DNA from 4 places in the Bradyrhizobium sp. DOA1 genome. Region 1 is predicted to be linked to each of the others. Evidence: riboswitches for the same ligand, from Rfam matches in the RefSeq annotation. Region 1 holds a riboswitch; each other region holds the start of a gene.
The links. A riboswitch is a leader RNA that binds a small molecule or an ion and turns the genes downstream of it on or off. The one in region 1 is predicted to bind cobalamin.
Positions count from the first base shown of each region.

Region 1 (5,764 bases):
GATGGATTGGCGATGTAGAGGTTGAGCGACTGCGACTGGTCGATCCATTTTTGCCGTCGCGCACCCGCTTCAATCAGCCAGGAACTGTCGACCTCGAAGGCTGTCGCATAGAGATGCTTGAGATCATCGGGCACCCGATCGATCTGGCCGACGCTGCCGTCGAAATATTTTAGGTCGGAGATCATCACCTCATCCCACAGACCGCGAGCCTTGAGATCGCGGACCAAGAGCCCGTTCACGACCGTGAAGTCCCCCGACATGTTCGATTTGACGAAGAGGTTTTGATAGTTTGGCTCGATCGACTGCGACACGCCGCAGATGTTGGAGATCGTTGCCGTTGGCGCGATTGCCATGACATTGGAGTTGCGCATGCCGCCAGCGACGACCTTCTTGCGCAGGCGATCCCAGTCCAGGGTCGAGGAGCGGTCGACATCGAGTCCGCCGCGGGCATCCTTAAGAAGTTGGATAGAGTCGAGCGGCAAAATACCTTTCGACCAGAGCGAGCCCTCGAAGCTCGGATAGCGTCCGCGTTCGGTTGCGAGATCTGACGACGCCTCGATGGCGTGGAAGGAGATCGCCTCCATGCTGATATCCGCAAACGTGACCGCCTTATCCGTCGCGATCGGGATGCGCTGGAGCTGAAGCGCCTCCTGGAAGCCCATCAGGCCGAGACCTACCGGGCGGTGGCGCATGTTGGAGCGACGCGCCTCCGGGATGGTGTATAAATTAATGTCGATGACGTTGTCGAGCATCCGCACAGCGGTCCTAACCGTCCGCTTCAGCTTGGCATGATCGACCCCGTCGGCGCCGACATGACTAAGCAGATTGACGGAGCCGAGATTGCAAACGGCGACCTCATCGGCCGAAGTGTTTAGCGTGATCTCGGTGCAAAGATTCGAGGAATGGATCACGCCCATGTGGCGCTGTGGCGAGCGCAGGTTGCAGGGGTCTTTGAAGGTAATCCAGGGATGGCCGGTTTCGAACAACATGGTCAACATGCGACGCCAAACGTCGGTGGCGCGCACCGTTTTAAAGAGGCGCATGCCGCCGGCCTTCGCTCTCGCTTCATAGGCCTCGTAGGCCGTCCTGAATGTCTCGCCGTAGAGGTCATGCAAGTCTGGCGTCTCGTCCGGCGAGAACAGCGTCCACTCGCCGTCGGCATCGACGCGCTGCATGAACAGGTCCGGCACCCAGTTCGCGGTGTTCATGTCGTGGGTGCGGCGGCGGTCGTCGCCGGTGTTCTTGCGAAGATCGAGGAATTCCTCGATGTCGAGGTGCCAAGTCTCAAGGTAAGCGCAGACCGCGCCCTTGCGCTTTCCACCCTGGTTGACGGCGATCGCGGTGTCGTTGGCAACTTTGAGGAACGGGATGATGCCCTGGCTCTCGCCATTGGTGCCCTTGATGTGAGCGCCTAAGCCGCGAACTGGTGTCCAGTCATTGCCGAGGCCACCCGAATATTTGGCGAGCAGCGCATTGTCCTTGATCGATTTGAAAATGCCGTCGAGATTATCGGCGACGGTGGTGAGAAAGCAGGACGACAACTGCGGATGCAGCGTGCCAGAATTGAACAGGGTGGGTGTCGAGGCCATAAAGTCGAAAGATGACAATAGATCGTAGAACTCGATCGCCTTTGCCTCGCGATCGATCTCGCGCAGCGCCAGCCCCATCGCAACGCGCATGAAGAAAGCCTGCGGCAGTTCGATCCGTTTGCCGTGCTGATGCAGGAAGTAGCGGTCGTAAAGCGTCTGAAGTCCGAGGAACTGGAAGTTCAGGTCGCGTTCCGGCTTCAGCGCCGCCGCTATGCTGTGGAGATCGAAGCGGGCGAGTTCGGGATCGAGCAGCTCGGCGGCGATCCCGACTTTCACATAGGTCGGAAAGTATTCAGCATAGCGCGTCGCCATGTCCGCTTGCGAAGCCGACGTCGCAACGCCATGAACGCGCGAGAGTACCTCGCCGCGGAGCTTGTCGAGCAGCAAACGGGCGCTGACGTAAGCATAGTTTGGCTCGTGCTCGACCAGCGTGCGTGCTGCCATGATCAAAGCCTGCGCTAGCTCGTCCTGGCAGATGCCGTCGTAGAGATTGCGGGTGGTCTCTGCCAGCACCGGCTTCACAGCGACGCCATCGAGGCCGGCGCAGGCTTCGCCGATGATCAGCGCGAGGCGACTGGTATCCAGCCCGACACGCGAACCATCCGCCAAGGTGACGTGAAGGGTCGATTCGCTGGCGGGCGTCGGCTGCGCGGCTGCCTCCTGGGCTCGCTGACGCGCGCGCTCTTCGCGATACAACACATAGGCGCGTGCGACCTTGTGGTTCTCACTGCGCATCAAGGCGAGTTCGACGCGATCCTGAACATCCTCGATGTGGAAAGTGCGTCCTTCGCTGGCGCGCCGCATCAGCGCGGCGACGACCTCGGCGGTCAATTGCTCAACGCTCTCATGCACGCGGCGCGAGGCGGTTGCCGTGGTGCCTTCGACGGCCAGAAAGGCCTTGGTCATGGCCACCGCAATCTTGGCGGAGTCAAACGGGGTCACCTTGCCGTTGCGGCGAATGATCTGCATGGCCGGCTCGCTGGAGGCACCCGCAAGTGACTGTGGACGGAAGTGGATGATGGGTGCGGATGCGGTGTCCGCGTCATGTAGGTTCAGTGACATCAATCGGCCCCGTGATGCGTGTTGTGTTTGAACGGGGCTGTAGGTAAGGGCGCTGCAAAAACGCCGGCACTGGAGGTGCCGAACAGTGCATGCAAGCGACCGCCGGGACACCCCGCCCGTGGACGTTTTGATCATCACGGCAGGTCTCCTGGCTCGCAGGTCGTTGCACTTCCTGTCTTCCCGGCGCAGTCGCACCAGTGACGTCGTTCGGAAGCAGCTCGCTGCTGACAGTTGCGGGGGCAGCGCCGGAATTCCGCGCGCAAGGCGCAGTTCACCGGCTTCCCTCTTAGCCACTAGATCTTGCAATCAAGTGGACCGTGATGCCGATATGTAGTGACTCTCGGGACGCGCTGTCAACAGCTGATGAACGTACCGGCGCGGATTTGCTTGTGGAGTGCTGAAATCTCAGGGGCTTCTGCTTCTGACATCTCCTGATTCCGATGGGCGTTGTCATCGACACCGAGAGAGCGGCCAGGCTTGCGCAGCCGCGTTAGCGAGTCGGCCACGAATTTGGCTCTCTCCTTTCTAGGACAGTGAAGTTTGGAAGTACTCCGTCCGGTTAGCCTTGCTATTTAGTACCGATGTCGTGTTCCAGACAACGTGTCGCGACTTCGACGAGTTGAGAGCAATGCAGCTTCACAAGACTGTCGTGTTTTTCCGGTGATGACCGGTGAGATGGGTCGAGTCACTTTGTTTGTGCAGCTGGTACGACGCTTGCTTAAGATCGTCAGACGATGTGTTCACGTAGCCTATGCCGAACTTATCCTCGCTCAGAGGCTGCGCTCCTCAACAAGAAGATTAGCATGTCGAATGTTTCCCGCTCGTTTCTCTCACTCTAACCCGTATCCCATCCGCCCTTCCTAGTTCTCGTATCGTCGCTAACGTGCAGGCATGATGGTATCGATCTCTCATCATCCACGTTCGAGATGCTAACGGCAGAAGGGCAGAAGCGTGCGAATAGAAGCTTGCGGAATTCAACGGCGGATCTTCCCTATGCGCAATCCACTCCTGAAGGTCGAATCATGAAACCTGCTCTTGTATTCGATTGGAATGGCACGTTGCTCGACGATGCGCACGTGCTACTACAGACGACGAATACAATACTGGATCGCTTTGGTCGCAGAACTATCGATATGGCTACGTTTCGCGACCACTGCGATGTCCCGCTTTCTATCCTCTATCGCAGTCTGGGAATGTCGGACTCGGAAATTGCCGACATGGATCGAGATGCGGGTGCAATGTTTCACGACACCTACGAACATTTTGCGGGCAAAGCTGATCTGCGCGAAGGCGCTCGTAGAATTCTGGAAATCGCGCGCCAGCAAGACGCTTCGTCCATCATCGTGAGTAACCATATCGCCGAGCCTCTCCGATCGCAATTGCGAAGGCTTGGAATTAATGACTACATTAATGAGGTGATCGCTTTTGAAAGCCGCGCCACGCAGTTCAAGTCAATGACCAAAGGGGAGCGGCTTCGTCGCTATATTCAAGAGAATGACATCAAGCCTTCGGCGACCTTTATCATCGGCGATATGCCAGTCGAAACGAATATTGCTCGCGACCTCGGGCTCATAAGCGTATCCATTACCGGCGGATTTGTCTCCGATTCGCGATTGCAGGCAGCAGAACCGGACTACATCATTCGCAGCCATCACGAGCTGTTGCCGATTCTGCAGGGGCACGGCTTTTTCCGGGATGCATAAGCGATAATCAAAGAACAATACCTGTTGTCCTGTTGGAGCGATGCCGCATGCGCCGTCACTAGGCTGAGAATGCCACGACCGGCGCGTTATAGAGCGTCGCGTTTATTGTAGCGGCTAGGAATGGAATTGAACTATTCTGCCGGTTTTCTCGCGGCAGGGCTGCGCGAGTTCGCGCACTTGGGCCATTCCGGTTGATGACATTCCGCGCCGCCTTTCAGCCGGTTCGCCACGATGACGGTCCGGCACCGAGAGCTACCGCCGCGCCTACCGATCCAAGACGTAGTTCGCTCGTCATTCTCACATTACCCAAACTTACCCAATCTTCGTCTGGAAAGGCCGCTTACGGCTGATAGCGGCGGCTAGCCTTCGCGCCGCTGCGGCCTCTGCAAGAGGAGAGGCACGTGGGTTTGTGGGCCAAAGAGCCCATATCGGAGGGGAACATGCTAAGGACACTCGCCGTTTTGCGCGGCCATTCGGCCAATTTTATCAAGAAAGCCCTTATCTGCTCCATGCTTTTGGCCGGAGCGGCCATCACCCAAGCTAATGCGGACGACATCAACTGGCGCCAATTCGAAGGCACATCGATCGTCTGGGCCTACGACATTCATCTCTATGCCGATGCGGTCGCGGCCCAGTTGCCCGAATTCGAGAAACTCTCCGGCATCAAAGTGACGCCCGAGCTTTATCCGGACGACGCCTATTGGAACAAGCTGACCATCCAGCTCAGCACAAAATCGCCGAGCTGGGACGTCGTGGGCACGGGCATTCAACCGGCCTGGGATCTTGCGCCAGGCCAATTGCTCGAGCCACTCGACCGTTATCTAAACGATCCTAAACTCACCGCGGCCGGCTACGACTACAAAGATTTCTTCCCTGCCTTGCGGGATGCCCTGACCTGGAAGGTCAAGGAAGGGCAGATTGAGCCGGGAAGCGGGCAGGTGTGGGCCATCCCACATGGCTTCGAGAACATCCAGCTGTTCTATCGCAAGGACATCCTGGATAAGCACGGCATCAAGGTCCCGACCACGCCGCCGGAAATGTCCGTCGCTTGCGAGAAGCTCAGGGCTGCGGACCCCGCGATCACACCTTTGGGCGTGCGCGGTGTGCGGTTTTGGAGCAGCATCCACACCGCTGTGATCTCGATTGCCAGGTCCTACGGCGTGCATGATTTCATCATCAAGAATGGAAAGCTAGACACAGGCCTAGATGCACCCGAGTCTATCGCGTTTCACAAGGACTATGTGGACATGATCAAGAAATGCGCGGCTTTGTCCTTTGCCAACGACAACTGGTACCAAGTTGTCGATGGCATCAGTTCAGGACGCACCGCGATGGCGATCGATTCTAATATGTTCGGGTTTTGGAATGATGTGGCCGGCAAGCCCGCCTCAGGCAAGATCGCATTCACGC
Region 1 covers NZ_JXJM01000001.1:542,103-547,866, forward strand. The annotation lists gene SE91_RS02540 (ribonucleoside-diphosphate reductase subunit alpha) at 1-2,651, opposite strand, end outside; cobalamin riboswitch at 2,773-2,986, opposite strand; gene SE91_RS02545 (HAD family hydrolase) at 3,674-4,354, shown strand; gene SE91_RS02550 (ABC transporter substrate-binding protein) at 4,795-5,764, shown strand, end outside.

Region 2 (5,764 bases), 3.6 Mb from region 1:
GTGGCGTACGCGCTCGCCGACCGCCTGCAGCAACAGGCGCATAGGCTTGCCCGCAACCGCGATATAGCCCTTGGTGCGCAGCACATTCTGCTCGCGCGCCAGCTTCTGGACGGATGCCACGAGCGCGTCAATGTCCGAGACCTCCGGAAGGTCGATCACAACGGACGCGAAGTCGTCATGCTCGTGCTCCTCCTCGCCGTCATGATACGATGGACGCGCCGCGAGATCGTTCTCCGCGGCAGCGCCGAGCCCGAGAATGACGCGCGCATCGATTGCACCGTCAGTGACCGGCAGCATCGGCACGGGGCGCGGCATCTCGGCGGTGATCGCGGCCTTGGCCGCTTCGATTCCCGCCGTGCCCGCAAGATCGGCCTTGGTCAGCAGCACGATGTCGGCGCAGGCGATCTGGTCCTCGAACACTTCCGACAGCGGCGTCTCGTGATCGAGATTCTCGTCCGCCGCGCGCTGTGCTTCCACCGCAGCCGGATCCGGCGCGAAACGGCCGGCCGCGACGGCTTCGGCATCGGCCAGCGCGATCACGCCGTCGACCGTGATGCGCGAACGGATCTCCGGCCAGTCGAACGCCTTCAAAAGCGGCTTCGGCAGTGCCAGGCCCGACGTCTCGATCAGGATGTGATCGGGCTTCACGGGCCGCGCCAAAAGCTGCTCCATGGTCGGAATGAAATCGTCGGCGACGGTGCAGCAGATGCAGCCATTGGCGAGTTCGACGATGTTCTCTTCCGGGCAGTTCGCGTCCGCGCAGGATTTCAGGATCTCGCCATCGACGCCCTCGCTGCCGAACTCGTTGACGAGCACTGCAAGCTTCTTGCCGCCGGGATTGGCGAGCAGATGCTGGATCAGCGTCGTCTTGCCGGAGCCGAGGAAACCGGTGACCACCGTCACCGGGACTTTTGCGAGCGAGTTCATTCGGCGGCCTCCGGCACGGCGGGAATCGGGGGAATGCGGGCAAGCGATTGCTTGCGGAAGATTTCGGGCCGGCTGCGCCAGGGCACGAGCCCGTCGGGCGCGGCCGCATAGGCCGCAGCGCCGGCGACCACGTCACGTGCATTTGCATCCGACAAGCGGCCATAGACATAGGACCAACGGCCAGGCGCGGTCAGCGCGACCGAGCAGCCCTGGCTGCAGGCCGAGAGGCACTCGACGGGAACCACATGGACGCCGTCGGGCACGCCGGCGTCAAGGATCGCGCCATGCAGGCGCTTGCCGGGCGTGGTCTCGCCCTCGCCGAGCGTCTGGCCGGCGCGACAGGTAATGCAGACGTGAAGTGTAACCGTCATCGCCTCTTCCAGAATAAACAGCGGGAGGCGAAGAGGCGCACGGACCGCATTCGAAAGGCCCGTTTCCCCGTCGCGGAACACCCCGTCCGCCGGTCCAAAATCGTCCGCGCTGGCAGGTCTCCCGGCTTGCGGAGCAGGGCTTTGCCCTTCGATCCCCGCCTTCCCGATTCCCTCTCGGGAGTCAGTGGCTTCGGGCATCTCTCCGGTCACGGTCGCGGGGGCGGCTGCATTTTGGACCCAAATCTTGCCGATTCGGACCCTATCGCATTCCCTCTTCGCCTGTCATAGGACAGGAACCAACGCCGGCCCACCATTTGCCGCCGGCCGCCACTTGTCAAGCCGAAGGACCGGGACCGATGACGCCTGAACCGGAGACCCAAACGGGCGAGGAAACCGACGCCCGCCACGCCCAGAAAATGGCGAAGAAGAAGGCCGCCCGCGACAAGATCATGGCGACCAAGAGCGGCGAAAAAGGCCTCATCATTGTCCACACCGGCGCCGGCAAGGGCAAGTCCTCCTCGGCCTTCGGCATGATCGTCCGCTGCGTCGCCCATGGCTTTCCCTGCGCGGTGGTGCAGTTCATCAAGGGCGCATGGGATACCGGCGAGCGTCGGCTGCTCACCGGCCATTTCGGCGACCTCTGCCAGTTCCATGCGATGGGCGAAGGCTTCACCTGGGAGACACAGGACCGCGCTCGCGACATCGCCGCCGCGCGCGCCGGCTGGGAGAAGGCCAAGGAGCTGATCCGCGATGCGAACCTGCGCATGGTCGTGCTGGACGAGATCAACATCGCGCTGCGCTACGACTACCTCGACATCGCCGAGGTGGTCGAGTTCCTGACGACGCAGAAGCCCGAGATGACGCATGTCGTGCTCACCGGGCGCAACGCCAAGGACGAGCTGATCGAGATCGCCGACCTCGTCACGGAGATGACGCTGGTCAAGCATCCCTTCCGCTCCGGCATCAAGGCGCAGGCCGGCGTCGAGTTCTGAGACGATCTCGCAATGGCGCGCGCATTGATGATCCAGGGGGCCGGCTCTGACGTGGGCAAATCGCTCATCGTCGCGGGCCTTGCGCGCGCCTTCACGCGGCGCGGCCTGCGCGTGCTCCCGTTCAAGCCGCAGAACATGTCGAACAACGCGGCCGTCACCGTCGATGGCGGCGAGATCGGCCGCGCCCAGGCGCTGCAGGCGCTCGCCGCCGGCGTCGAGCCGCACACCGACATGAATCCGGTGCTGCTGAAGCCCGAGACCGATGTCGGCGCGCAGGTGATCGTGCATGGAAAGCGCATCGCGACCGCTCGCGCACGCGACTACGCCGCGATGAAGCCGTCACTGATGGGCGCGGTGCTGGAGAGTTTTGAGCGCCTGAAGGCGCGCGCCGATCTCGTGCTGGTCGAAGGCGCCGGCAGCCCGGCCGAGGTGAATTTGCGCAAGGCCGACATCGCCAATATGGGCTTTGCGCGCAAGGCGGACGTGCCGGTCGTTCTGGTCGGCGACATCGACCGCGGCGGCGTCATCGCCCAGCTCGTCGGCATCAAGACGGTGATCGACCCCGACGATGCCGCGATGATCCAGGGCTTCGTCATCAACAGGTTCCGCGGCGATCCCACGCTGTTCGACGACGGCTACAAGTTGATCGAGCAGACGACCGCCTGGCGCGGGCTTGGCGTGTTGCCCTGGTTCGCGCGCGCCGGCGAACTGCCGGCCGAGGATGCGCTGGGCCTGAGCGACGCGCGCAAGCCGGGCCAATGCAAGATCGCCTGTCTCGCGCTATCGCGGATCGCCAATTTCGACGATCTCGATCCGCTCAAGCTCGAAGCTGGCGTCGATCTCGTGATGGTGCGTCCGGGCGAAGCCATTCCGGGCGACGTCCGCCTCGTCATCATCCCCGGCTCCAAATCCACACGCGGAGATCTCGCCTTCCTGCGCGCGCAGGGCTGGGACATCGATCTCCTCGCGCATCACCGCAGGGGTGGCCACGTGCTCGGCCTCTGTGGCGGCTATCAGATGCTGGGGCACAGCGTTTCTGATCCTGACGGGATCGAGGGCCCCGCGGGTGACACGCCCGGCCTCGGGCTGTTGGATGTCGAGACGGTGATGAATCCGCAGAAGACGCTGACACGCGTTGCAGCCGTGCATGCCGCCACAGAGCAGCCGATCGAAGCCTATGAAATCCACATCGGCCGCACCGACGGGCCCGATCGCGCCCGGCCATTTGCGAAGCTGAATGATGAGCCGGAAGGCGCGATCTCGCGCGATGGCCGTGTGCAGGGCAGCTATCTGCACGGCCTGTTCACGTCCGACGAATTCCGCAAGGCGTATCTCGCCAAGCTCGACATTCCCGCAGGAAACCAGCCTTATCATGCAAGAGTCGAGAGCGCGCTCGATGCCCTCGCCGATCACATCGGGAAGCATCTCGACGTCGACGGCCTGCTCGCGCTAGCGCGCTAGAACTTCGGCAAGACGCGTCCATTCAACTTCGCTGCCGGGAAGCCCGAGGCGTAGCCATGGCGGGTTCTGCGCGAAGACGCGGGACCAGATCTGGCCACGCGCGAGCTTTTCCTGGGCGACCAGTGCGTCGGGCGTTTCGTACAGCCGAAATAGCGACGCACCACCAACGAGCGTCCAGCCCTTCCCGCGCGCCATCTCATCGAGACGTCCACAATCGCGAACAAGTCGCGCTGACGTGGCCTCGGCCCAGGCATCGTCACGCAAGGCGCGGCTGCCGATTGCGATCGCCGCGCCCGAGACCGGCCATGGACCCGACAGCGCCGCGAGCTTGCCGATATCGTCTGCGTTGCCGATAGCAAAACCCAGCCGCAAGCCGGCAAGTCCGTAAAATTTTCCGAACGAGCGCAAGATCAGCAATCCCGGCCGATCCGCCTGCGGCGCGAGCGACAGCTGCGGAAGTGCGTCCGCAAAGCTCTCGTCGATGACGAGACGGCCGACGCGCGGCAGTAGTGCGAGCAAATCTTGTGGCGCAGAGCTCCGACCATCGGGATTATTGGGATTGACGATGATGGCAAGATCCGCGCCCGCCAGTGCGTCGGGCTCGCTGGCTTCCTGCACGTCCCAGCCCGCGGCCAACAGCACCCCGGCATATTCGTTGTAGGTCGGCGCGAGGATGCGCGCGCGGCCGGGCGGCGCGAGTTGTGGCAGCGATTGAATGGCGGCCTGTGCACCGCCCATGGCAACAACCGGCGCGTTCGTGCGATAGGCGTGTCGTGCCGCCTGATGCAATGTCTCGATCTCGGCGCGCGACGGCAGCGCAGTCCAAGCGCGCGAACTCACCTCGCCCAGGGGGTAAGGCAGCCGGTTGATCCCCGTCGAGAGATCAATCCAATCCTCCGCGCGCCCGCCAAAACGCTGCTGGGCCAGATCGAGATTTCCACCGTGCTCGCGCATGCCCCGTTGTTTCACGCGAAGGCCAGGATCGCAAGCACGCCGGCGAGCAGCAGCATGGCGCGGCGATACACCGCCAGCCCCTCGCCGATGTCGGCGGCAAGCGGATCGCGCGCGCCTTCGTTGAGCCAGGGCTCGTTGGTGATGCTGCCGTGATAGATGCGCGGGCCGCTGAGCCGCACTCGAAGCGCGCCCGCCATGGCTGCTTCGGGCCAGCCGGCGTTGGGCGAGCGATGACGTCGCGCATCGCGCGTCATGCAGGACAGCGCCTCGGATCGCCGCGGCGCCAGCAGCACGAACAAGAATCCGGTCAGGCGCGCCGGAATGAAATTGGCGACATCGTCGATGCGCGCCGCGGCCCAGCCGAACGCCTCGTAGCGCTCGCTGCGATGGCCGATCATGGAGTCCAGCGTGTTGATCGCCTTGTAGCCGAAAATGCCAGGCAGGCCGAACAGCGCGCCCCAGAACACCGGCGCCACGATGCCGTCGGATGCGTTCTCGGCGAGGCTCTCGATCGTTGCACGCGCGATGCCGGCTTCATCGAGCGTTGCGGGATCGCGCCCGACGATGCGCGAGACCGCCTCGCGTGCTGCGGCGATGTCGCCCGCGCTCAACGGCCTCGCAACGGCCGCGACATGATCATGCAGCGAGCGCTGCGCCACCAGTGGCCAGGCCAGGATGCCGACGAGCGCGAGCTGGATCCAGCTCCATGGAAGCCATGACTGAAGCATCCAGCCGAGCGCGACGGAGACCGCGATCACCACGAGCGCTCCGGCAATACCCGCGGCGCGGCGAAGCCATGGCGGATCGGATGCTCGATTCCAGGCGGTGTCGATCGCAGCAATGAGCCGGCCCAGCCAGGTCACGGGATGGCCGATCCGCGCGAACAGCGCGCCCGGCCAGCCCAGAAGGGCATCCACCGCCATCGCAACCACCATCGCGCCCGCAAAGCCCACACCTGCCTCCTGTCCCGCCCCTGTTGCGCAAAGCGAGGGCTGAGCGCAAGCCCCTGGCCGCCTGATTTCGGCTTTGTCTTTGGCCCCGTTTGGTGATTAGTGCTGG
Region 2 covers NZ_JXJM01000001.1:4,135,145-4,140,908, forward strand. The annotation lists gene cobW (cobalamin biosynthesis protein CobW) at 1-927, opposite strand, end outside; gene SE91_RS19585 (DUF1636 family protein) at 924-1,298, opposite strand; cobalamin riboswitch at 1,393-1,614, opposite strand; gene cobO (cob(I)yrinic acid a,c-diamide adenosyltransferase) at 1,655-2,290, shown strand; gene SE91_RS19595 (cobyric acid synthase) at 2,303-3,751, shown strand; gene cobD (threonine-phosphate decarboxylase CobD) at 3,740-4,705, opposite strand; gene cbiB (adenosylcobinamide-phosphate synthase CbiB) at 4,717-5,658, opposite strand.
Region 2: linked by a shared signal. The riboswitch ahead of SE91_RS19585 (DUF1636 family protein) and the one ahead of SE91_RS02540 (ribonucleoside-diphosphate reductase subunit alpha) in region 1 are both predicted to bind cobalamin.

Region 3 (5,764 bases), 3.6 Mb from region 1:
CAAGGGCGGGTGAAACCAGAGCCCATTGGCTTGCAAATGGTATGCCACTAATTCCGCCTTCGCCAGCGCGATTTGGGGTGGGACTCGCGCGTCCTTGCTGACGCTGCCGTGAGCAAACGGCGCATCGTCCCGCGCGCCGGGTCAGGGCTTTTTCCTCTTGGGGATTGTCCGATTGCGCAAGCGGCGCCAGCCGATGACGATGCCGGTGATGGAGAACACCAGCCCGAGCGTGCAGAGGCCGACGATCAGGACGTCGCGCAGAAAGGGGCGTGCCATAAGGGCCGGAACGTCGAACGTGTGCAGCGCGCTGTAGGCCCAGCGATAAGCCCGTCGCGACGCATCCAGCCTTTGCAGCACGCGCCCGTCGGCGCCATCGATGTCGAACCAGAGGCCGCCATCGCAATGCATGCGGTAGACCGGTGCACCCGGCATTGTGGATCGCGCTGGATAGTCGTCATCATCAAGGAGGGCGAACGGCGTGCCGCATCCGGCTGCAAGGCGCCCCGCAAGTGCCTGAACCTCGTACATGCCCAGGAATCCCGCCGGTCCATCACGCGGCGCATCCCCTGCCCCGATCAACGTCTGGCGGCCGAGCGCGATCCGATCGCGCCGATAGACACGGCCGCCAAAGGCGAACCATTCGATCTCGCGCGCCGACGGCGATATTGCTTGCCGATCGAGCGATGCGGCATCGCTCCACGACGGCGCGGCGTCGAACACACCGGCCTCGGTCGGGGTCAATTGCCCGCGTGAGAACAGCCGGCCGTGATCCATCGACAGCCAGCCGCTGAAGATCCAGGATAGGATGAAGATCGTCGCTGCGAGGCCGATCAGGTGATGCAGCGCATGCCAACCGCGGTAAGGCGTGGAGATCTGCCCGTTGCGAAACCTGACCCGCGCGATCCCGAGCACCGTCCCTAGCACGGCCGCGATCAGGGCCAGCAGCGACAAGGTCCAGACCACGCGGTCCCACAGAGACCAATTGCTGCGCAGAACCGTCGGATAGATCCAGTGCAGCACGCTGCCGACGAGATTCCAGCCGCGCTCGCTGCGCGTCGTATCGAGAACGACCTCGCCGGTAAGCGACGAGACGTAGAATTCCGTTCCCGCGGCATCGCCGAGAGCGCCGCGAAACAGGGGCCTGTGGCGATCGAAACCGTTCGGCACGCTCCATTGATCGTAGTCCGATCGCGCGACGATCGCGGCGCGTGCGGCGTCGAGCCCGCGCTGTCGGGCATGAACTTGCGCAATGGTGAGTACGACATCGCCGGATGTCACCGATGCATCCCGGCCGTCGGAAGCATGGACCGCGCGCGAACGGGATGGTCCCGACACGATATAGACCGCACCATCGCTCCGCTGGATCAGCCGAACACGCGTGGCATCCGCGATGCCGCTCGCCGCCACGGCGTCTGCGACAGATATCCTAGTTGCGTTGCCATCGAGGGGCACGAGCCCGGCAAACCGCTCGGCTTCCGTCAGGGACGGAAACGGAACGAAGTGCATCACGATTCCGGTCGCGAACCACATCGCGAACAGCAGGCAGAACGCGATCCCGAGCCAGCGGTGCAACAGGACGATCACGCTCATCATGCGCTCACGGCCTCACCATTTGAATGCCGCCGAGATCTCGTAGGTCCGCGGCGCACCAAGCAGGATCTGATCGGGATAGAACGGATCGCCCCAGATCGCGTAGCGCTTGTCGGTGATGTTGCGCACGCGGAAGGTCAGGCGGGCCTGGTCGACGGCATTGAACACCGTTCTGGGGATGTCGACGAAGGCATAGACGTCGGCGACCGTGTAGGCCTTCATCGTCACGACGTTCGCGTCCGTGTTGTAACGGTCGCCGACGTGGCGGCCGATGATGCCGAGCTCCACCGGCCAGGGCGTGAAAAATCGGTACGACGCGCCGGCATTCGCGACGATGCGCGGTACGTTCGGTGGCGTGTTGCCCGAGAACGAACCGCCGGTGAAATTGTAGTCGGCATAGCGCGCATCGACATAGGCGATGTTGCCCCAGAGACGCAACGGCTCGATCGGCCGCACCGAGGCGGCGAGTTCGACGCCCTTGGATTCCTGCCGGCCCGCGATGTTGAGCTGCATGCCGCCGGCCGCGGCATAGACGTTCTTACGCAGAATGTCGTAGGCGGAGAACGACCACTCTGCCCGGTTGTCCCAGAACAGGTGCTTGACGCCGGTCTCGTAGGTGCGCGCGGTGGTCAGATCGAGCGGCTGAGTGGGCGTGAGCAGGAAGATGTTGTTGGCTGCGACGTCGGCGCCGGTGGCGTACTGGCTGTAGAAGGTCAGGCCGGGAATGGCCTCCCAGGTGTAGCCGATGCGTCCCGTGACCGGGGCCCAGTCCTTCGTGAAGGGAAAGCCCGCCTTCACCAGGCCGTTGACGTCGGTCGAATTGCGATCGAGCCCGATATGCTCGACGCGCAAGCCGCCGATCAGGGCGAAGCTGCGCGTCAGCTTCAGCCGGTCTTCGAAGGACAGCGCCTGATTGTCGATGCGCGCCGTCTGCTGCTGTGTCGTGAGCAGGCCGTAAAAGCCACGGTTGGGATCGACCAGCGAAACAGAATCGCCGGGAAAGTTTGCCGCGCCCGGCCTGACGAAATCGAGGTAGCTCGACGAGAGCGTCGTCACCAGCCGATTGTCGAAGCCTGCAATATTCGCATCCCAGATCAGGTCGGTGATGTTGCCGACCAGACGCTGGCTGTGTGCGACATAGAAGCGCTCGCGATCGACCAGGTTGGTGGTGGAGTTGAATGCCTCGATCTCGTTGTTGAACCAGGTCCGTTCCGCGCCATAGCCATAGGCCTGGCTCTTCAGCGTCAGGTCAGGCGCCAGCTTCAGCTCGAAGCCACCGCGCAGCCAGACCTCCTGCGCCACGTTGCGATTGTCGAGCACGTTGTAGTTGGTGTTGAAGGTGCGGTCGTCGATGGTGACGGGCCCGAGATTGGTTCCGTTGTAGTTCGAGACGTAATTGCCGGAGACGATGCCGCTCGTGGCATGCGAGCCGCTGAACGCGACCGGCACGAGCGGTGCACCCCAATAGGCTTTGGAGCGATCCTCGCGATACTCGATCGCGCCCCATATCTCGAGGCTGTCGGAGACGCGATAGTTGAGCTGGCCGGACGTGCCGAACGTCTTGACGTTGGTGTCGTCGGCAAACCCGTTGAGCGTGGAGCGGCTGATGTCGAAGCGGTAGTCAAGGCCTTGAACATTGGTGCTGCCGCCCGACCCGTAATGGGCGCGGAACGAGTTCAGCGAGTCCCAGGAGAAATTGGCTTCGTTCCGGACAGGTCCGGTGTACGGCTGCTTGGTGACGAAGTTGATGGCGCCGCCCGCGGCGCCCTCGCCCGACATCAGCGAGGCCGGGCCCTTCAAAAATTCCACCGCCTCCAGATTGGCGGTGTCGACGATCCGCGAGGTCATGTTCTGTGGGCCGATCTTGATGCCGTTGTAGAGCGTGTTGATCTGGCTGTTGGTGAAGCCGCGCATGGAGAAGGCCGAAGGTTCGGCCGGGTTGTCGCCGGAGGTAACGCCGACCGCGCCTTGCGCCACCTCGGACACGGTGCGATAGCCCTGCTCGCGCATGGTTTCGGCCGAGATCACCTCGACGGTCGCGGGGGTCTGCCGCACCGTAAGGCCGAGCCGCGAGGCGCTTTCAGCCACCGCATTGCTGTTGAGCGGCGTTGGCGCCGCGGCAGTCGGGACGACGGGCTTTGGTGCTGCGGTTGCCGGCCGGCGCGCAGGCGCACGGCGTGCGCTCTGCGCCTCCCGACCGACTGGCCTTGCCTGTTTGCGGGATTGAGCGGGCGACACTTCGACCGGCGGCAGCAGCTCGCGCGCCTGTTGCGCCAGGGCGGTCGGCATATCGACAAGGGCGAGCGACGTAAGGGATGCAGAGGCGAACAGGAACTTGCGGAGTCGTGCACTAGGGATGGAAGACACGTTGGGCCTCGGTATGACGTCAGTGGCACGTCACCGCGAACGAGGTCTCATCCTGGGCTTGTCAGCCGTCCGATGAAGCCGAATGTCTGTACTCCCCGACCGACATCTTCGCGTGTGACCACGGCTGACGGCAGGTCTCCTGGCTCGCGGGTCGTGACCGCTTCGTCGCCTTCCCGGGACCGAGGACCCAGTGGCTTTCCGACGAAGGATTCACCGCTTACAGTTGCGGGGGCAGCCGCGGCATTGGGGACAATCTGCCCCGCACCGCATTCCCTTTTCATTCCCTCTCGGGAAAACCGTCGCGAGCATCTAGGATTGCCGTGGAGACAGAGTCAATGTGCGAGTTGCGGCGCTGTGGCCACACTGACCAACTTCCTTGGAGACGAGCACATGGAAAGTGAGACCTTCCTCTGGCTGATACGGCATGCGCCGGTCGACGGCATCAAGGGGACGATCCATGCGGCCGACGCGCCGGCTGATCTCGGCGATTTCGCGCAGTTGCAGGCCCTACGGCAGCGCCTGCCGAAAGACGCCGCGAGCTATGCCAGCCCGTCGCGGCGCACGGTCGAGACCGCGCAGGCGCTGGGGCTCGTGCCCGAGTTGATGACTGAATTCAGCGAGCAGGATTTTGGCGAATGGACCGGCCGTCGGCATGACGACATCAGCGCAGAGGGCGAGGAGGCCTATACGCGGTTCTGGGGCGATCCGGCGCGCGGGCGGCCGCCGGGTGGCGAGAGTTTTGAGGATCAGGTCGCGCGTGTCCGGCTTGGACTCTCGCGGATCGGCCCGGGCTTCGCGGCGCTCGTCGTGCATTCCGGCACGATCCGCGCGGCGCTGTGCATCGCGCTCGATCTCACGCCCGAAGCCGCGCTCCGCTTCGTGATCGATCCGCTGTCGCTCAGCCGGATCGATCGGCTCGCGAGCGGCTGGCGCATCGTTTCCGTCAATCAGCGTGTCAGCTAGGTCTATCAGGCACATTGGCCTGCGCAAACGTCGCCATGCCGTTGTGGAGGCTGCAGGCGAGGCGCACCAGCGGTAGCGCGATCGCAGCGCCGGAGCCTTCGCCGAGCCTGAGATCGAGGCTGATCAGCGGCTGAACGTTGAGCGCGCGCAGCACCAGCCGATGCCCCTGCTCCGCCGATTGGTGCGACGGCAGCAGGAACGGCCGGCACGACAGATTGAGCCGCACCGCCGCCAGCGCCGCGACCGAGACAATGAAGCCGTCGATCAAAACGGGAATGCGGGCTTGCGCGGCTGCGATGATCGCGCCTGAGATCGCCGCGATCTCGAGACCGCCGACCGCGCGTAAGATTTTTTCGGGCGACGCCCCCGCAGTGCCATGGCGCGCGATCGCGGCGTCGATCACACGCGCCTTGTGCGCGCGGCCGGCGGCATCGATGCCGGTGCCGCTGCCGGCGATTTCCTCGGCACTGATGCCGAGCAGGCTTGCCGCAATCGCCGCCGACGCCGTGGTGTTGCCGATGCCCATCTCGCCGAAGATCAGCAGATCAGGCTGATTGGCGGCTGCGCGCGCGACGGCGCGTTGACCCGCGTCGAATGCGAATGCCAACTCGACAGGCGTGAGTGCAGCTTCGGCACTGAAATCACGCGTGCCAGAGCGCGGCTTGTCCGTAACGACGCCCGTCATCTCCTCTGACGCCAGTGTGCCGGCGTCGACCACCTCCAGGCTGGAGCCGAGCTCGCGCGCCAGGACCGAGATCGCGGCGCCGCCGGAGGCAAAATTCGCCATCATGGCGATGGTCACTTCCTGCGGATAGGCCGAGACGCCCTGCGCGACGATACCGTG
Region 3 covers NZ_JXJM01000001.1:4,115,074-4,120,837, forward strand. The annotation lists gene SE91_RS19495 (PepSY domain-containing protein) at 142-1,593, opposite strand; gene SE91_RS37160 (TonB-dependent receptor) at 1,606-3,879, opposite strand; cobalamin riboswitch at 4,070-4,273, opposite strand; gene SE91_RS19505 (histidine phosphatase family protein) at 4,348-4,920, shown strand; gene cobT (nicotinate-nucleotide--dimethylbenzimidazole phosphoribosyltransferase) at 4,913-5,764, opposite strand, start outside.
Region 3: linked by a shared signal. The riboswitch ahead of SE91_RS37160 (TonB-dependent receptor) and the one ahead of SE91_RS02540 (ribonucleoside-diphosphate reductase subunit alpha) in region 1 are both predicted to bind cobalamin.

Region 4 (5,764 bases), 3.6 Mb from region 1:
ATTGTGGGCTCTCGCCGAGCTCGGCGGACCGCGTGAAAATGTCCGGGAGTATCGGGCCAAGGACTTTGCTGGTGATCTCGCTGGAAATCTGGTCGCAGTCGCGGTGGAGGCGAGGGGCACACAGGGGATCCCCCGCAGCTCGGGTCTGCCGGACGATCTCTTCGTCCATGACGGCCAGATCACCAAGCGGCCGGTGCGCGCACTCGCACTTTCGGCGCTGGCTCCGCGTGCCGGTGAGCGGCTGTGGGATATCGGCGCGGGCTCAGGCTCGGTCTCCGTGGAGTGGGCGCTGTGCGGTGGGGTAGCGAGCGCAATCGAGGTGCGCGAGGATCGCGTTGCGAACATCCGCAGCAATGCAGCTGCGTTCGGATTAACGCACCGGATCACCGTCATCACGGGAAGGGCGCCGGAAGCTATTGCCGGGCTGGACGCACCAGATGCCGTCTTCATCGGTGGCGGTCTCGATCGCGCGATGTTCGATACAGTCTGGTCGCAACTCGCGCCGGGTGCGCGGCTGGTTGCACATTCAGTCACGCTGGAGACGGAATCGCTGCTCGGCGAGCTGCATCAGCGCCACGGCGGCGGCCTGATGCGGGTCGACATTTCGTATGCAGCGCCACTCGGCCGCTACCGATCCTGGGGGGCGGTGCGGCCGCTCGTGCAGTGGAGTGCGGTCCGATGAAGGTCGCCGGATTCGGATTCAGGCAGGATGTGACGCTGGCCGCGCTGCGCGACGCGTTGCTGGCCGCCGGCGGTCCCGATGGCCTTGCTGCGGTCGCCACCGTCAGCGACAAGGCTGACGCGCAGGCGTTGAAGCGGCTTGCGCATGAATGCGGCGTGCCGATCAGAGCCATTCCCGCAGAAGCGCTGGCTGGCATAAATACGCCGACACAGTCGATGCGCATCGCGGAAAACTTCGGCACCGGATCGGTGGCCGAAGCCGTAGCGCTGGCAGCCGCCGGCCCTCGCGCACGCCTGATTGCGACGCGAGTGGTCTCGCAGGATCGCACCGCGACCGCGGCGATCGCCGAAGGAGACGGCGCATGACCGTGCATTTCATCGGCGCCGGACCGGGCGCCGCTGATCTCCTGACCTTGCGCGGCCGCGATCTGATCGCAGCCTCGCCGGTCTGCCTCTATGCGGGATCGCTGGTGCCGGAGGGCGTGCTGGCGCATTGCCCGCGAGGGGCGCGCATCGTCAACACCGCGCCGCTGTCGCTCGACGAGATCATTGCGGAGATCGCCGCCGCGCATGCGCAGGGCAAGGATGTGGCGCGCCTGCATTCCGGCGATCTCTCGATCTGGTCGGCGATGGGCGAGCAACTCCGTCGCCTGCGCGCGCTCGGCATTCCCTACACGGTCACGCCGGGCGTGCCGTCCTTCTCCGCCGCTGCCGCGGCGCTGGAGACCGAGCTGACGCTGCCTGGCCTTACCCAGACGGTCGTGCTGACGCGCACGCCGGGCCGCGCCAGCGCGATGCCCGAGGGCGAAAAGCTCTCGGCCTTCGCCGCCACCGGCGCCGTGCTCGCGATCCACCTGTCGATCCATCTGCTCGACAAGGTCGTGGCCGAGTTGACGCCGCATTATGGCGCGGACTGCCCGGTCGCGGTCGTCTGGCGCGCGAGCTGGCCGGACCAGCGCATCGTCCGCGCGACGCTCGGCTCGCTCGATGCCGCCGTGGGCGGCGAGATGGAGCGCACCGCTCTGATCCTGGTCGGCAAGACGCTGGGCGCGGCGGATTTCGACGAGAGCCGCCTCTATGCCGCCGACTACGATCGCCGCTATCGGCCGGTCGGCGCCGAGCCACGCTTTCCGGAGGCGACGTGATGGCGGCCGGCCTCGTCATCTCCGCGCCGGCCTCAGGCGTCGGCAAGACCACGCTGACGCTGGCGCTCGCGCGCGCCTGGCGCAATCGCGGCCTCAACGTGCAGTGCTTCAAGAGCGGCCCTGATTATATCGATCCCGCCTTTCATGCCGCCGCCACGGGACGCGCCTCCGTCAATGTCGACAGCTGGGCGATGGACCGGGGCGCTATCGCGCATCTCGTCAGCCGCGGTGTGGACGCCGATATCGTGCTCGCCGAGGGCTCGATGGGCCTGTTCGACGGTGTCGCTGCGCGCGGTGTCTCCGGCACCGGCGCCACCGCTGACATTGCGGAGATGCTGGGCTGGCCGGTGGTGCTGGTGATCGACCCCTCAGGACAAGCGCAAACCGCGGCGGCGATCGCCGCAGGCCTTCGCGACTACCGCAAGGGCGTGCGCCTTGCCGGCGTCGTGCTCAACCGCGTCGCCAGCCCGCGTCACGAGGATCTCGTGCGGCGTGCGCTTGATGATGCCGGCATCGCCGTGTTCGGTGCGCTGCCGCGCCATGCCGAGATCAGCCTGCCGAAGCGGCATCTTGGCCTCGTGCAGGCCGAGGAGCAGGCCGAGATCGGCAAGCTGATCGACGAAGCCGCACGCTTCGTCGCCGAGCATGTCGATCTCGACGCGGTGCTGCGCGCGGCTGCGGGTTGGTCACCGCAGCCGGCCGCGAATGGACTGAACGTCACGCCGCCGGGGCAGCGCATTGCGCTCGCCCGCGATGCGGCATTCTCCTTCGTCTATCCGCACATGCTGGAAGCCTGGCGCGCGGCCGGCGCCGAGATCGTGCCGTTCTCGCCGCTGGCCGATGAAGCGCCCGACGCGAACGCGGACGTTTGCTGGCTGCCCGGCGGCTATCCCGAGCTTCATGCCGGCAGGATCGCGGCCAATGCACGCTTTCGCAGCAGCCTGCAATCGTTTGCCGAGATGCGGCCGGTGCATGGCGAATGCGGGGGCTATATGGTGCTGGGTGCCGCTTTGACCGACGCGGACGGTGTCCGCCACGAGATGACGGGGCTGCTCGGTCTGGAGACCAGCTTTGCCAAGCGCCGCATGCATCTGGGCTATCGCCTTGCCGAACTGGCTGCGCCGATGCCGGGACATCAGGCTGGCGCGCGCCTGCGCGGGCACGAGTTCCACTACTCGACCATCCTCGCGCAGCCCGACATACCATTGGCTGTCGTGCACGATGCGACCGGCGCTGTCATCGCCGAGACCGGCTCGCGGCGAGGCCACGCCACCGGCACGTTCTTCCATCTGATCGCGGAGGACCGGTGAGCGGTTTTGTCTCTTTCGTCTCCGCCGGCCCCGGCGATCCCGAGCTTCTGACGATGAAAGGGGCTGCGCGGCTGCGCGAGGCCGACGTCGTGCTCTACGACGACCTTGCCTCCGGCGCGATCCTCGATCTTGCCCGGCCGGGCGCCAATCTCGTCGCGGTGGGGAAGCGGGCAGGGCGGCCCTCGACCAAGCAGCACCACGTCAACCGCCTCCTGGTCGACTATGCCGCGACCGGTGCCCGTGTCGTGCGCCTCAAGTCCGGCGATGCCGGCATTTTCGGCCGGCTCGAGGAGGAGCTGGAGACGCTGCGCGAGGCCGGCATCGGCTACGAGATCATTCCCGGCGTCACATCCGCCTGCGTCGCCGCCGCGCAAGCTGGCATCCCCCTGACCCGGCGCCACACCTCGCGGCGGGTCCAGTTTTTGACTGGAGCGGACGTCACCGGCGAGCTGCCGCCGAACCTGAATTGGGCGGCGCTGGCCGATCCGGAGGCGACCACCGTGGTCTATATGGGCCGGCGCACCTTTCCGGCGCTTGCCGCAAGATTGATCGAACACGGCCTCGCCGCGAATACGCCGGCGCTGTTCGCGGAATCCCTCGGCCGTTCCGACGAGCGGCTGGTGCGCACCACGATTGCCGAGCTGGCCGAGCAGCTTGCGCGCGGCGGCGCCGCTTCCACGGCTGCCGTCATCCTGTTCGGGGCGCTGGCGGGGGATGATCGGTCATGATCGTCGCGCTTCGCCCCTTGACGCCAGCTCTGCGAAAAGGGCACACAAGAGAGGCATGGTGCTCGACGCGGCGCAAAGCGCCGGAGCATAATCGGGAATGGGGATGGGCGGACCCAGTTGCGGCGCCCAAAACCCCAGCCGCCCCCGCGACTGTAAGCGGTGAGGGGCTCCGATCAGCCACTGGGCCGCGAGGCTCGGGAAGGCCGGAGAACCCCAGTGAACCGCGAGCCAGGAGACCGGCCGTGCATGTTTTGAGGCCAAGGCCGTCGGGTGTGACGGCAGGAAGGATCTGAGCCATGCATATCGAACCAGGATTGGTGACGGGCGCCAAGCTCGTGCTGAGTTACGCAACCGGCATCGCCGCAGGCGGCGTTGCCTTGAAGCTCGCAGTCGAAACCGTGCGCGAGCAGGGCATCGGCTCGTTCGCCGCGCGGACACTGGCCACGACGACCCTCGTGTTCGTCTTCTTCGAGATCCTGCCGCACTTCCCGGTCGGGGTGTCAGAGGTGCACTTCATCCTGGGCTCGACCTTGTTCCTGCTGTTCGGCGCGGCGCCGGCCGCGTTCGGTCTCGCTTTTGGGCTGCTGCTTCAGGGCATGCTGTTCGAGCCGGTGGACCTGCCGCAATACGGCATGAACGTCACCACGCTGCTGGTGCCGCTGTTCGCGATCCAGGCGATTGCCACGCGCATCATTCCGCGCAACACCGCCTATGTCGATCTGAAGTACGGTCAGGCGCTGGCGCTGTCGACGACTTATCAAGCCGGTGTTGTCGCCTGGGTGGCGTTCTGGGCGCTCTATGGCTCAGGCTTCGCCATGACCAACCTCGCCAGCATCGCGACCTTCGCGGCCTCCTATGCGCTGGTCATCGTGATCGAGCCGCTGGCTGATCTTGCCGTGCTGGCGTTGGCGAAGTCGGTGCGTGGCGTCACCGCGCCCGGCTTGGTCACCCCGCGCCTGCACAACGCGGCGTAAGAGATCCAGCGAGGGGCGGCCGGTGCGGCCGCCCTTTGCGCTCGTCATGCTCACGCTCTCCCTGATAGGCATCGGTTGCGGCGATCCCGGGCAGCTCACGCGCGCCGCAATCGCCGCCATCAACGCGGCCGATCTTGTCCTGATCCCGCGCAAGGGGACGGCGAAATCCGACCTTGCGGATTTGCGGCGGACGATCTGCGCGGACGTGCTCACCAGCGCGCGCACGCGGATTGCCGAATTCGATCTTCCGGTGCGGGACGCGGGCGAGGCGGATTATCGCAAAGGCGTGGATGATTGGCACGATGCGGTCGCTGCGACCTGGTCGCAGACGATCGCAGATCATCTCGAAGGCGACGGCAAGGTCGCGTTGCTGATCTGGGGCGATCCTTCGCTCTATGATTCCTCGCTGCGCATTGCGCGCCGGCTCGAGCCGTTGCCTGATGTCGGGGTCGTGCCCGGCATCACCTCGATCCAGGCGTTGTGCGCGGCGCATGCGCTGCCGCTCAACGACATCGGCGAGCCGTTCCTGGTGACGACCGGGCGCCGCCTGCGCGAAGGCGGCTGGCCGCAAGGCGTCGATACCGTGGTGGTGATGCTCGACGGTGGCACCGCGTTCCAGTCGCTCGATCCGGCCGGTCTTCACATCTGGTGGGGCGCCTATCTCGGCATGCAGGATCAGATCATCCTGTCCGGCGCGCTGGCCGAGGCCGGTCCGCGCATCGTCGCGCTGCGGCAGGAGGCGCGCGAACGGCACGGCTGGATCATGGACAGCTACATTCTCAAGCGCCTGACGTAAGCGAGGCAGCATGCTCCCCGAATGGGTCTTTCGACAGTGCCCCGAAATCTCCGCCGCTCATCGCGAGGCGGCAGTGGCGCGGCAGGTGCAACTGACGAAGCCGACCGGCGCGCTCGGGCGGCTCGAGCAA
Region 4 covers NZ_JXJM01000001.1:4,120,919-4,126,682, reverse strand. The annotation lists gene SE91_RS19545 (bifunctional cobalt-precorrin-7 (C(5))-methyltransferase/cobalt-precorrin-6B (C(15))-methyltransferase) at 1-682, shown strand, start outside; gene SE91_RS19540 (cobalamin biosynthesis protein) at 679-1,047, shown strand; gene cobM (precorrin-4 C(11)-methyltransferase) at 1,044-1,826, shown strand; gene SE91_RS19530 (cobyrinic acid a,c-diamide synthase CobB) at 1,826-3,136, shown strand; gene cobA (uroporphyrinogen-III C-methyltransferase) at 3,133-3,864, shown strand; cobalamin riboswitch at 3,904-4,123, shown strand; gene SE91_RS19520 (energy-coupling factor ABC transporter permease) at 4,161-4,838, shown strand; gene cobF (precorrin-6A synthase (deacetylating)) at 4,885-5,634, shown strand; gene cobT (nicotinate-nucleotide--dimethylbenzimidazole phosphoribosyltransferase) at 5,645-5,764, shown strand, end outside.
Region 4: linked by a shared signal. The riboswitch ahead of SE91_RS19520 (energy-coupling factor ABC transporter permease) and the one ahead of SE91_RS02540 (ribonucleoside-diphosphate reductase subunit alpha) in region 1 are both predicted to bind cobalamin.